2 regions of the Bradyrhizobium betae genome follow, and region 2 is predicted to be linked to the other one. Evidence: riboswitches for the same ligand, from Rfam matches in the RefSeq annotation. Region 2 holds a riboswitch; the other holds the start of a gene.
The links. A riboswitch is a leader RNA that binds a small molecule or an ion and turns the genes downstream of it on or off. The one in region 2 is predicted to bind glycine.

Region 1: linked by a shared signal. The riboswitch ahead of gcvT (glycine cleavage system aminomethyltransferase GcvT) and the one ahead of F8237_RS28300 (D-amino acid dehydrogenase) in region 2 are both predicted to bind glycine.

What each region holds. Positions count from the first base shown of each region.
Region 1 is NZ_CP044543.1:5,736,434-5,742,719, reverse strand. It holds gene F8237_RS27560 (cyclic nucleotide-gated ion channel) at 1-257, opposite strand, end outside; gene alaS (alanine--tRNA ligase) at 264-2,945, opposite strand; glycine riboswitch at 3,270-3,358, shown strand; gene gcvT (glycine cleavage system aminomethyltransferase GcvT) at 3,504-4,652, shown strand; gene gcvH (glycine cleavage system protein GcvH) at 4,664-5,032, shown strand; gene gcvP (aminomethyl-transferring glycine dehydrogenase) at 5,205-6,286, shown strand, end outside.
Region 2 is NZ_CP044543.1:5,882,442-5,888,727, reverse strand. It holds gene F8237_RS28315 (ABC transporter substrate-binding protein) at 1-338, opposite strand, end outside; gene F8237_RS28310 (ABC transporter substrate-binding protein) at 561-2,171, opposite strand; gene F8237_RS28305 (M20/M25/M40 family metallo-hydrolase) at 2,440-3,570, shown strand; glycine riboswitch at 3,666-3,770, shown strand; glycine riboswitch at 3,774-3,887, shown strand; gene F8237_RS28300 (D-amino acid dehydrogenase) at 3,956-5,257, shown strand; gene F8237_RS28295 (ABC transporter permease) at 5,440-6,286, shown strand, end outside.

The DNA of each region.
Region 1 (6,286 bases), 150 kb from region 2:
AGCCGCGCGGCATATTCCAGCGCGAACACGATCACGGACAGGATCGTGATCGCCGAGAACAGTGCGCCGAACTGCGAGTCCAGCTCCGGCACCGAGGCGAGGATCATCGCAGTCACGTTGAGCACGATGACGCCGATGATGAGCTGGATGAAGCGCGATCCCGCCGAATAGGCCAGCGGATCGTGCTCCAGCAATTCGTAGAGGCGATCCCTCAAGTTGGGGTCGCGAAGCCCAATTCCTCGCGGAACGAGGCGCATGGCTGCTTAAGCGCCCGCTGCGATGGCTTTTTGGATCTCCGACAGGGCGTCGAGAGCCTTTGCTCCGTCGGGTCCGCCTCCTTGCGCCATCTCGGCCCGGCCGCCGCCGCCCTTTCCGCCGACGACCGGCACGCCGATCTTGACGAGGCTTGCGGCGTCGAAACGGGCCGACAGATCCTTGGTCACGCCGACAACGAGGCTGGCCTTGCCGTCAGCCGTCGTATTCGCAACCGCGACGACACCCGACTTGATCTCGGCCTTGGCCTGGTCGACCAGCGACTTGAGTTCATCGCTCGGCAATCCCGTGACGTGAAGCCTGTAGAACTTGACGTCGCCGATCTCCACGACGTTGGACTGTCCGCCGTCGCCGCCTCCCGCGCCGCCGCCCATCGCGAGCTTCTTGCGGGCGTCGGAGAGTTCGCGCTCGAGCTTCTTGCGCTCGTCCATCAGGGCTGCGATGCGCGCCGGGACGTCCTCGATCGAGGTGCGCAGCTCGCCTGCCGCCGTCTTCGCCAGCGCCATGGTGTCGTTGGCGTGTTTTCGCGCGTAGTTGCCCGTCAGCGCCTCGATGCGGCGCACGCCGGAGGCCACCGCGCTCTCGCCGGTCAGCGTGATCAGGCCGATGTCGCCGGTGCGCCGCACATGGGTGCCGCCGCAGAGTTCGACCGACCAGCCGAGCGCGTTGGCGCCGCGCTCGCGCGCGGTCCGGCCCATCGAGACGACCCGGACCTCGTCGCCGTATTTCTCGCCGAACAGCGCACGCGCCCCGGCCTCACGCGCTTCATCGACGCCCATGACCCGGGTCGTCACTTCGTCATTCTCCAGCACCACGTCGTTGGCGATGTCCTCGACGCGGGCGAGCTCTTCCGCCGTGATGGGCTTCGGATGCACGAAGTCGAAGCGCAGGCGGTCGGGCGCAACCATCGAACCGCGCTGTGCGATGTGGTCGCCGAGCACCTGGCGCAGCGCCTCGTGGATGAGATGCGTCGCCGAGTGATGCGCGCGGATCGACGAGCGCCTGCCGTGATCGACCTCGAGCTGCAGCGCGGTGCCGAGCTTCAGCTCGCCGCTCTCCACCGTGCCGACATGGACAAAGAGATCGCCGAGCTTCTTCTGCGTGTCGGTGACGCGGAACCTGATGCCGCCCTCGCCCGTCAGCACGCCGGTGTCGCCGACCTGGCCGCCGGACTCCGCGTAGAACGGCGTCTGGTTCAGCAGCAGCGCGCCGGTCTCGCCGGCCTTGAGGTGGGCGACTTCCTGGCCGTCCTTCACCAGCGCGGAGACCACGCCTTCGGCGCTCTCGGTCTCGTAGCCCAGAAATTCAGTGGCGCCGAGCTTCTCGCGCAGCGGGAACCAGATCGCCTCGGAAGCAGCCTCGCCCGAGCCCTTCCAGGACTCGCGCGCCTTGGCCTTCTGGCGCTCCATCGCGTCGGTGAACGAGGCCTGGTCGACGCCGATGCCGCGCGATTTCAGCGCGTCCTGCGTCAGATCCAGCGGGAAGCCGTAGGTGTCGTACAGCGTGAAGGCGACGTCGCCGTCGAACATGTCGCCCTTCTTCAAGGACGCGCTCTTCTCGTCGAGGATGGCAAGGCCGCGCACCAGCGTCTTGCGGAAGCGGGTCTCTTCCAGCCGCAGCGTTTCCTCGATCAGATTCTCCGCGCGCATCAATTCGGGATAGGCCTGGCCCATCTCGCGCACCAGCGCCCAGACCAGCCGATGCATCAGCGGCTCCTTGGCCCCTAACAGCTGCGCATGGCGCATCGCGCGGCGCATGATCCGGCGCAGCACATAACCGCGGCCCTCGTTCGAGGGCAGCACGCCGTCGGAGACCAGGAAGGCGGAGGAGCGCAAGTGGTCGGCGATGACGCGGAACGAAGCCACGGTCTGCTCGTTCGGCCCGCTGCCGAGCGCGGAAGCGGTCGCGTCGATCAAATGGCGGAACAGATCGGTCTCGAACACGCTGTCGACGCCTTGCATGATGCAGGCCATGCGCTCGAGGCCCATGCCGGTGTCGATCGAGGGACGCGGCAGCGGTACGCGCTCCTCTTTCGTCACCTGCTCGTATTGCATGAACACGAGATTCCAGAATTCAAGGAAGCGGTCGCCGTCCTCTTCCGGCGAGCCCGGCGGTCCGCCCCAGATGTGATCGCCGCGATCGATGAAGATCTCGGAGCATGGCCCGCACGGGCCGGTGTCGCCCATCGCCCAGAAATTGTCCGAGGTCGGGATGCGGATGATGCGGTCGTCGGAGAAGCCCGCGATCTTCTTCCACAGGCCAGCCGCCTCGTCGTCGGTGTGGTAGACGGTGACGAGCAGCTTGTCCTTCTTCAGCCCGAAGTCGCGGGTGATCAGCGTCCAGGCCAGCTCGATCGCGCGCTCCTTGAAATAATCGCCGAACGAGAAGTTGCCGAGCATCTCGAAGAAGGTGAGATGGCGCGCGGTGTAGCCGACATTGTCGAGGTCGTTGTGCTTGCCGCCGGCGCGCACGCATTTCTGCGACGTGGTGGCGCGCTGATAGGGCCGCTTCTCGACGCCGGTGAAGACGTTCTTGAACTGCACCATGCCGGCATTGGTGAACATCAATGTCGGATCGTTGCGCGGCACCAATGGCGAGGACGACACGATCTCGTGGCCGTTCTCGGCAAAGAAGTTCAGAAAGGTCGACCTGATCTCGTTGACGCCGCTCATGTTCATCCAATCGGGTGTGCTGGAGCATGATCCGGAAAAGTGTGAAGCGGTTTTCCGAAAAGATCATGCTCAAACAAAGAGCTAAAGCGCGATGACTCTTCATTGCGCTTTAGAACCCGCTGACTTGCCATCCAAACCGCGAGTTTGGACTGATATCTGCGGGCCAGAGCGCTTTTAGACAAGGCCAGCTTCGCTGTCCAGAAACTGTGCAGGCGGATCAGTGGGTTGCCGCATCAGCGCAATCCCGTTGCAATCCCTTTGGAAAGGCGCAAAGCCTGCGTTGACAGGCTTGGGCGCCCTGTGGTCTGTACCCATCTGTATCGTACGGCCACGTCGGGAGAGACCGGCATGGGTGCCGGCGCCGAAGGAGCAACCGCCCCGGAAACTCTCAGGCAAAAGGACCGCGTGGCTTTGACGACATCTGGAAAGAGGCACTGGCGGGCTTAAGACCCGGACAGCGTCCGCCGACGGGATAATACTCTCAGGCACAGCGACAGATGGGGCTTCGATGGGTGTCCTCGCGGGAATCGTCCCCGGGGAACCGCCGAGGGCTCCGTAATGCTTGCGCGCGACGACCAAGACTCCCTGAAAAAGACGCCCCTTCACGGGCTGCATGTGTCCCTCGGCGGCAAGATGGTGCCGTTTGCGGGATATGACATGCCGGTGCAATACCCCGCCGGGGTCCTTAAAGAGCATCTGCATACGCGCTCTTCCGCCGGCCTGTTCGACGTCTCCCACATGGGCCAGATCGCGCTCCGCCCGAAGTCGGGCAAGGTCGAGGACGCCGCCCGCGCGCTGGAGCGACTGGTGCCGCAGGATATCGTCGCGATTGCACCGGGACGGCAGCGCTACGCCCAGTTCACCAATGAAAACGGCGGCATCCTCGACGATCTCATGGTCGCCAATTTCGGCGATCACCTGTTCCTGGTCGTCAACGCCGCCTGCAAGGACGCGGACGAGGCGCATCTGCGCGCGAATCTCGCGGACGACTGCGTGATCGATTCGCTTTCCGACCGCGCGCTGATCGCGTTGCAGGGCCCGAAGGCGGAATCCGTGCTGGCGAAATTATGTGCAGAGGCGCCCACCATGAAGTTCATGGATGCCGGCCCGCACAAGGTTGCCGGCCTCGCCTGCTTCGTCTCGCGCTCGGGCTACACCGGCGAGGACGGGTTCGAGATTTCGGTCCCCGCCGCCGATGCCCAGCGTCTTGCGAAGACCCTGCTGGAAAACCCCGACGTGATGCCGATCGGCCTCGGGGCCCGCGACAGCCTGCGGCTGGAAGCCGGGCTTTGTCTCTACGGCCACGACATCGATACCGAGACCACGCCGGTCGAGGCCGCGCTGGAATGGTCGGTGCAGAAGAGCCGCCGCACCGGTGGCGCCCGCGCCGGCGGCTTTCCCGGCGCCGAAAAGATTCTCGCGCATTTCGACAATGGCGCCTCCCGCCGCCGCGTCGGCCTGCTCGCGCTGGGTCGCGCGCCGGTGCGCGAAGGCGCGCTGCTGTTCGCAAATAGCGAGGGCGGCGAGGCCATCGGAAAGGTCACCTCGGGCGGTTTCGGTCCGAGCCTGAATGCGCCGGTCGCGATGGGCTATGTGCCCACGAGCCACAGCGCGCTCGGCACAAATCTTTTCGCCGAGGTGCGCGGCCAGCGATTGCCGCTTACCGTCGCCGCCATGCCCTTCGTCAAGAACACCTACAAACGCTGAGGATTGAGACAATGACCACGACGCTGTACACCTCCGACCATGAATGGCTCGCCATCGACGGCGATGTCGCCACCGTCGGGATCACCGACTACGCGCAGTCGCAGCTCGGCGACGTCGTGTTCGTCGAGCTGCCCAAGGTCGGCCGCTCGCTGAAGAAGGCGGAAGCCGCCGCCGTGGTGGAATCGGTCAAGGCCGCCTCCGACGTCTACGCGCCCGTGACCGGCGAGGTGCTCGAGGTGAATGACGCCCTCATCGCCGAGCCGGCGCTGGTCAATTCCGATGCGCAAAGCAAGGCCTGGTTCTTCAAGATCAGGATTGGCGACAAGAGCGAGCTCGGCGGCCTCATGGATGAAGCAGCGTACAAGGCACACACGGCGTGAAGATATGAGCCAAGCGGTCGCCTCCCACTCGGTGTCATCGCCCGCGCAGGCGGGCGATCCAGTACGCCGCGGCCCATCGGCTCAATCACGAACGCCTGCGTTTACTGGATCGTCCGCCTTCGCGGACGATGACAACGACGACGGCGACAGCGAAATCTAGCGAGGACCCATGATGACCGCGCACCGCAAATCCAACGGCGACACCGCCACTTTCGTTCGACGCCACATCGGCCCCTCCGCGCGCGATGTCACCGCGATGCTGGAAACCGTCGGCGCCAAGAGCGTCGATGCGCTGATGGCCGAGACGCTGCCGGCCTCGATCCGGCAGGCCGCGCCGCTCGATCTCGGCAAGCCGCTCAGCGAGACCGAGGCGATCGCGCACATGGGCGAACTCGCGCGTCAGAACCAGGTCTTCACCTCGCTGATCGGTCAAGGCTATTCCGGCACCATCCTGCCCGCGGTGATCCAGCGCAACATCCTGGAGAACCCGGCCTGGTACACGGCCTACACGCCCTACCAGCCCGAGATCAGCCAGGGCCGTCTGGAAGCGCTGCTCAACTTCCAGACCATGATCTGCGACCTCACCGGGCTCGACATCGCCAACGCCTCGCTGCTGGACGAAGCCACCGCCGCCGCCGAAGCGATGGCGCTCGCCGAGCGGCACTCGCAGGTGAAAGCAAAAGCCTTCTTCGTCGACAAGGACGTGCATCCGCAGACGCTGGCCGTGATGCGCACCCGCGCCGAGCCGCTGGGCTGGACCTTGGTCGTCGGCGATCCTCTCGCCGATCTCGACAAGGCCGACGTGCTCGGAGCGCTGCTGCAATATCCAGGAAGCTCGGGCGCCGTGCGCGACCTCCGGCCCGCCATCGCGGCGCTGAAGGCCAAGGGCGCACTCGCGATCGTCGCGGCCGATCTGCTGGCGCTGACGCTGCTCGCCTCGCCCGGCGAGCTCGGGGCCGACATCGCCATCGGCTCGGCGCAGCGCTTCGGCGTGCCGATGGGCTATGGCGGACCGCACGCGGCCTATATGGCGGTGCGCGACGCGCTGAAGCGCTCGCTGCCCGGCCGCATCGTCGGCCTCTCCGTGGATTCACGCGGCGCGCCCGCCTATCGCCTTGCGCTGCAGACCCGCGAGCAGCACATCCGCCGCGAGAAGGCGACCTCCAACATCTGCACCGCGCAGGTGCTGCTCGCCGTGATCGCCTCGATGTACGCGGTCTATCACGGCCCCGAGGGCCTGACGCAGATCGCGCG
Region 2 (6,286 bases):
TCCTTCAGCTTCAGCGTGATGGTCTTGGGATCGGTCGCCTCGATGCCGGCCGTGAAGGTCATCATCTGCTGGCCCATGCCGTCGACGGCGGCCCAGCGCTTCAGCGAAGCAACGCAATCTTCCGCGGTGACGGGCGTACCGTCATGCCATTTCAGGCCGTCGCGCAGCGTAAAGGTGTAGGTGAGCTTGTCGTCGGAGATCTTCCAGTCCGCCATCTGCGGCTGGATCTTGAAGTTCGAATCCGTCGCGATCAGCGTGTCGTAGACCATGTAACCATGATCACGGGAGATATAGGCGCTGGTAAAGATCGGATCGAGGACGCGCAGATCCGAATGCATCACGGCGGTAATGGTCTTGCCCGCGGCAAGAACTGGCGAGCCCAGTGCCGAAAGCGCCACGACCGATAGCGCAAGTGTAGAGGCGAAAGACCGACGTCCCCGGCACGTGAATTGGAACACTGAGGCTCTCCTGAGAAGTTCTGTTGGGAAATTCTTTGAAGAGCGGCGCCGCTGATGACAGCGGCGCCGCGTAACGCTCGACCCGGAATGCGCGCTCTCGCCTTACTCGCTCTTGTCCATGTTCCAGAACACCGGGGTTGCCGGACCGTCCAGCACGCCGGTCAGCGACTTCCGCCACGCGCTCGGCGCCAGATACTGGCCGAGCGGAACGTAGATCACCTGGTCGTAGGCTTCCTTCTGGATCTCGGTCGCGATCTTCTTCTGATCGTCGAGCGAGGCGGCGCGGACGAAGTCGTCCTTGAGCTTCTCGATCTTGGCGTTCTCCGCCCAGCCGAACCAGCCGCCCTTCTTGCCCTGGCCGCCGATCGAGAGGTTCGAGACCGGGTTTGAGACGTCGGCGCTGACCCAGTTGGTGAAGAACATGTTCCAGCCGCCCTCCTTCGGGGGCTTCTGGCTGGCTCTGCGGCTCACCACCGTCTGCCAGTCGGTCGCCTGAGCGTCGACCTTGAAGCCGGCCTCGCGGAGCAGCTGCACCGCGACCGTCGGCTGCGCCTTCAGCGTCACGACATCGCCGGGCACCATGACCACGACGGGCGTGCCGTCATAGCCGGACTCGGCGAGCAGCTTCTTGGCCTCCGCCATGCCGTTGCCCTTGACCAGCGATTCGGAGCCGACGTCGCTCGCGAAAGGCGTGTCGCAGATGAAGAAGGCGCCGCAGATCTTGTAATATTTGGGATTGCCGACGAGCGCGTCGAGCACGTCCTTCTGGTTCATCGCCAGAAGTGCCGCACGACGGATCTTCACATTGTCGAAGGGCGGATAGAGGAAGTTCATGCGCCCGAGGGTCTGATAGCCGAACTTGTTCAGCACCTCGACCTTGAGGTCGGCGTTGCCTTCAAGCACCGGCAGCAGGTCCCACGGCGGCACTTCCATGAAGTCGATGTCGCCCGATTGCAGCGCGTTCACCGCGGTCTGCGCATCCGGCATGGTGATCCACTCGACGCGGTCGACCTTCACGACCTTGGCGCCGGCGGTCCAGCTCGCCGGCTCCTTGCGCGGCACGTAGTCGGTGTTCTTGACGTAGACCGCCTTCACGCCGGGCTGGAATTCGCCCTGCACGAACTTGAACGGGCCGGAGCCGATCTGCTCGGGGATCTGCTTGTCGGCCGGCGTCTCGGCCAGACGCTTCGGCATCATGAAGGGCACGCGGGAAGACGGCTTGCCGATCGAGTCCAGCACGAGGCCGTAGGGCTCCTTCAGCTTCAGCGTGATGGTCTTGGGATCGGTCGCCTCGATGCTGGCCGTGAAGGTCATCATCTGCTGGCCCATGCCGTCGACGGAGGCCCAGCGCTTGAGCGAGGCGACGCAGTCTTCCGCCGTCACCGGCGTGCCGTCATGCCACTTCAGGCCGTCCCGCAGCGTGAAGGTGTAGGTGAGCTTGTCGTCGGAGATCTTCCAGTCCGCCATCTGCGGCTGGATCTTGAAATTCGAATCCGTCGTGATCAGCGTGTCGTAGACCATGTAGCCATGGTCACGCGTGATGTAGGCGGTGGTGAAGATCGGATCGATGACGCGCAGATCCGAATGCATCACCGCGGTGATGGTCTTGCCGGCGGCAAATACCGGCGAGGCCATTGTGGTCGAAAGCGCAACGACCGACAGCGCAAGTGTGGAGGCGAACGCGCGCCGCCCCCGGCGCATTAAGCTCAGCATAAAAGTTTCTCCTGACGTGAAACTGTTCAAAGGCAGGTTATTGGTTGAGCATTCGGTTCGTTCCTTAGGCGAACTAACCTCATGCAATGCCTTTATCTTTTCGAGACTTGCAGACAGTGTTGTGCGCGTCAATCCGCTTTAGCTGCAAGCCCAAGCGGCGCGGGCACGGGCTCCACAAAGATCGGTTTGGCTCTACAACACTCCCCGCTCGTCCTGCCCAGCGCAATGCAATGCGCGTTCCATCTTTCGAAGCTTGAGAGACATTAAGATGAATCCAGCCAATCTTCCCTTCGATTCCGAAGCCATGCTCGAAGGCCTGCGCACCTGGGTCGACTGCGAGAGCCCGACCTGGGACGCCGGTGCCGTTAACCGCATGCTCGATATCGCAGCGCGGGATATGGCAATCATGGGTGCGACGATCGAACGCATCGCCGGCCGCCAGGGCTTTGGCGGCGTCATCCGCGCACGCTTCCCGCATCCGAAGCAAGGTGAGCCAGGCATCCTGATCGCCGGCCACATGGACACCGTCCACCCGGTCGGCACCATCGAGAAGCTGAAATGGCGGCGCGAGGGCAACAAGTGCTACGGCCCCGGCATCTACGACATGAAGGGCGGCAACTATCTCTCGCTGGAAGCGATCCGTCAGCTGGCGCGCGCCTCCTTCACGACGCCGCTGCCGATCACCGTGCTGTTCACGCCTGACGAGGAAGTCGGCACGCCCTCGACCCGCGACATCATCGAGGCCGAGGCTGCGCGCAACAAATATGTGCTGGTGCCCGAGCCAGGCCGCGCCGACAACGGCGTCACCACCGGACGTTACGCCATCGCGCGCTTCAACCTGGAAGCGACGGGCCGACCGAGCCATGCCGGCGCGACGTTGTCGTCGGGACGCTCGGCGATCCGCGAGATGGCGCGGCAGATTCTTGCGATCGACGCGATGACGACCGAAGACTGCACCTTCTCGGTCGGCGTCGTGCATGGCGGACAATGGGTGAACTGCGTTGCCACCACCGCAACAGGCGAAGCGCTGTCGATGGCCAAACGCCAGGCCGATCTCGACCGCGGCGTCGAGCGCATGCTGGCCCTGTCTGGCACGGCCAACGACGTCTCCTTCAAGGTGACGCGCGGCGTCACCCGGCCCGTGTGGGAGCCGGATGCGGGCACGATGGCGCTGTATGAAAAGGCACGCGGCATCGCCAAATCGCTCGGCGCCGAGCTGCCGCATGCGAGCTCCGGCGGCGGCTCCGACGGCAATTTCACCGGTGCGATGGGCATCCCGACGCTCGACGGCCTCGGCGTGCGCGGCGGCAATGGCCACACGCTCGAGGAGTTCATCGAGGTCGACAGCCTGGTCGAGCGCGGCCGGTTGATGGCGGGATTGCTGGCGACGCTGGAGTAAATTGAATCAACTTTGCACTGCACAATACGTTGGCAATCACGGTTGAAATTTAGCCTTGTCTAAAAATGAGGCGCATCGTACTGCTCGATGGTCCACGCGACGATGCGGGAGAGATCGCAACGAAGGCATCCAGCCTTCCTTGCGGCGCCGACGGAGCAACCGCCCCGGAAACTCTCAGGCAAAAGGACTGTATCGTCAGGACGATCTGGAGAGAGACGGCACGATTTGAAATGTCGTGACGTCCACCGAAGGGAATAGTCCGGAGCTGACCTTACGGGGTCTGCGCCGGGTCAAGCTCTCAGGTAACCGTGACAGATGGGGCGCCGCCAACGGCTTCACGGCCGGCGGTTAGCCGACTCTAACTCACGGGAGCCCCGAACCTGCCATGACCCATATCGCCATCATCGGCGCCGGCATCACCGGCGTAACGACCGCCTATGCCCTGCTCGAACGCGGCTACAAGGTGACGGTGCTCGACAAGCACCGCTACGCCGCGATGGAGACCTCCTTCGCCAATGGCGGACAGCTCTCCGCCAGCAATGCCGAGGTCTGGAATAGCACCGCGACGATCCTCAAAGGCCTGCGCTGGATGTTCCGGCGCGATGCGCCATTGCTGATGAACCCGCGGCCGAACTGGCACAAATATTCGTGGATGAGCGAGTTCGTCGCCAACATCGGCAACTACCGCGCCAACACGATTCAGACCACGCGCCTTGCGATCGAAGCCCGCAAGCATCTGTTCGAGATCGCGACGCGCGAAGGCATCGACTTCGATCTCGAACGCCGCGGCATCCTCCACATCTATCACGACAAGAAAGGCTTTGAATCCGGCCTGCGCGTCAACGCGCTGCTGCAGGAAGGCGGCCTCGATCGGCGTCCGGTGACTTCGGAGGAAATCCGCGCCATCGAGCCGACGCTGCGCAAGGACTATTACGGCGGCTTCTACACGCCGTCGGATGCGACCGGCGATATCCACAAGTTTACCCGCGGGCTGGCTGAGGCCTGCAAGCGACGCGGCGCCACCTTCATCCAGGAGGCCAACATCGATTCGATCGCCCGCGCCGGCGCCGGCTTCGTCATCGGCTGGGCCGATCTGTCCGCAAGCGATGCGGCCGCATCCGCGCGCGGCATGCTGAAGGTGGACGGCGTCGTGGTCTGCGCCGGTGTGGCGAGCCGTCACTTCGCCACCCTGCTCGACGAGCGCGTCAACGTCTATCCGGTGAAGGGCTACTCGATCACGGTGCAGCTCGACACCGCCGCGAGCCGCAACGCGACGCCGACCGTCAGCCTGCTCGACGAAGCCGCCAAGATCGTCACCAGCCGGCTCGGTGCCGATCGTTTCCGCGTCGCCGGCACCGCCGAATTCAACGACTTCAACCGCGACATTCGCGCGGACCGCGTGCAGCCGCTGGTCGACTGGGTGCGCAGCAATTTCCCCGACGTCGAGACGTCGCGTGTCATTCCGTGGGCCGGACTACGGCCGATGATGCCGAACATGATGCCGGTGGTGCGCGCAGGCCGGATACCGGGCGTGTTCTTCAACACCGGCCACGGCCATCTCGGCTGGACCCTGTCGGCCGCGACCGCGCAGATGATTGCCGGGACCATCGACGGCCGGCGCGGGCTCAACGCTCCGCCGACCGTCCCCTCACTCAAGGTTGAGACCGAGCTGCGTCATGCATCCTGAGTGGTTCCGATCGGACGCAGGGCGGCCCCTTGATACCGCCCTACCCTTGGCACACAATTTGCCCCGCAAGGTCGGCATCTCCGGCCGGCTTTCCAAGCCCGAATGACAGGCGCGCATGATAGACACGACAGACTCCACGGGCGCCCCAGGGCGCCACACGTTCCGCAGCCGGAGATAGGTGCATGCTAGGTTATCTCATTCGTCGCGTTCTGGCGGCGGTCCCCGTGATGGGCGTCGTCGCGCTGTTCGTGTTTCTGCTGCTGCGGCTGACCCCGGGCGACCCCGCCGCAATTCTTGCCGGCGACAACGCGACACCTGAACGGCTGGAGCGCATCCGCGACTCCCTCGGCCTCAACGAGCCGTTGATCGTGCAGTTCATCACCTGGGTGAACAAGCTGCTGCACGGCGACCTCGGAACGTCGCTGATCTCCAATTTGCCGGTCATCAAGATGATCAGCCAGCGCGTCGAGCCGTCGATCTCGATCGCGCTCTCGACCATCATCCTCGCGGTCATTGTCGCCGTCCCCCTGGGCGTGATCGCGGCATGGAAGCATGGCACCTGGATCGACCGCTTCGTGATGGGTCTCTCCGTGCTGGGCTTCTCGGTGCCGGTGTTCGTGGTCGGCTATATCCTGATCGAGGTCTTCGCGATCGACCTGCGCTGGGTGCCGGTACAGGGCTTCCGCAGCATCTTCAACGGCTTCGGACCGTTCTTCGAGCGCATCATCCTGCCGACCTGCGCGCTCTCCTTCATCTACGTCGCGCTGATCGCGCGCATGACGCGGGCGGCGATGCTCGACGTGCTCGGCGAGGATTACGTCCGAACGGCGCGCGCGAAAGGCATCAACGAGGTCGCGGTGATGATGCGGCATGCGCTGCGCAATGCCGCCGTGCCCGTGATCACCGTGATCGGCACCGGCTTTGCACTGCTGATCTCCGGCGTCGTCGTCACCGAGAGCGTGTTCAACATCCCCGGCATCGGCCGCCTCACCGTGGACGCGGTGCTGGCGCGCGACTATCCGGTGATCC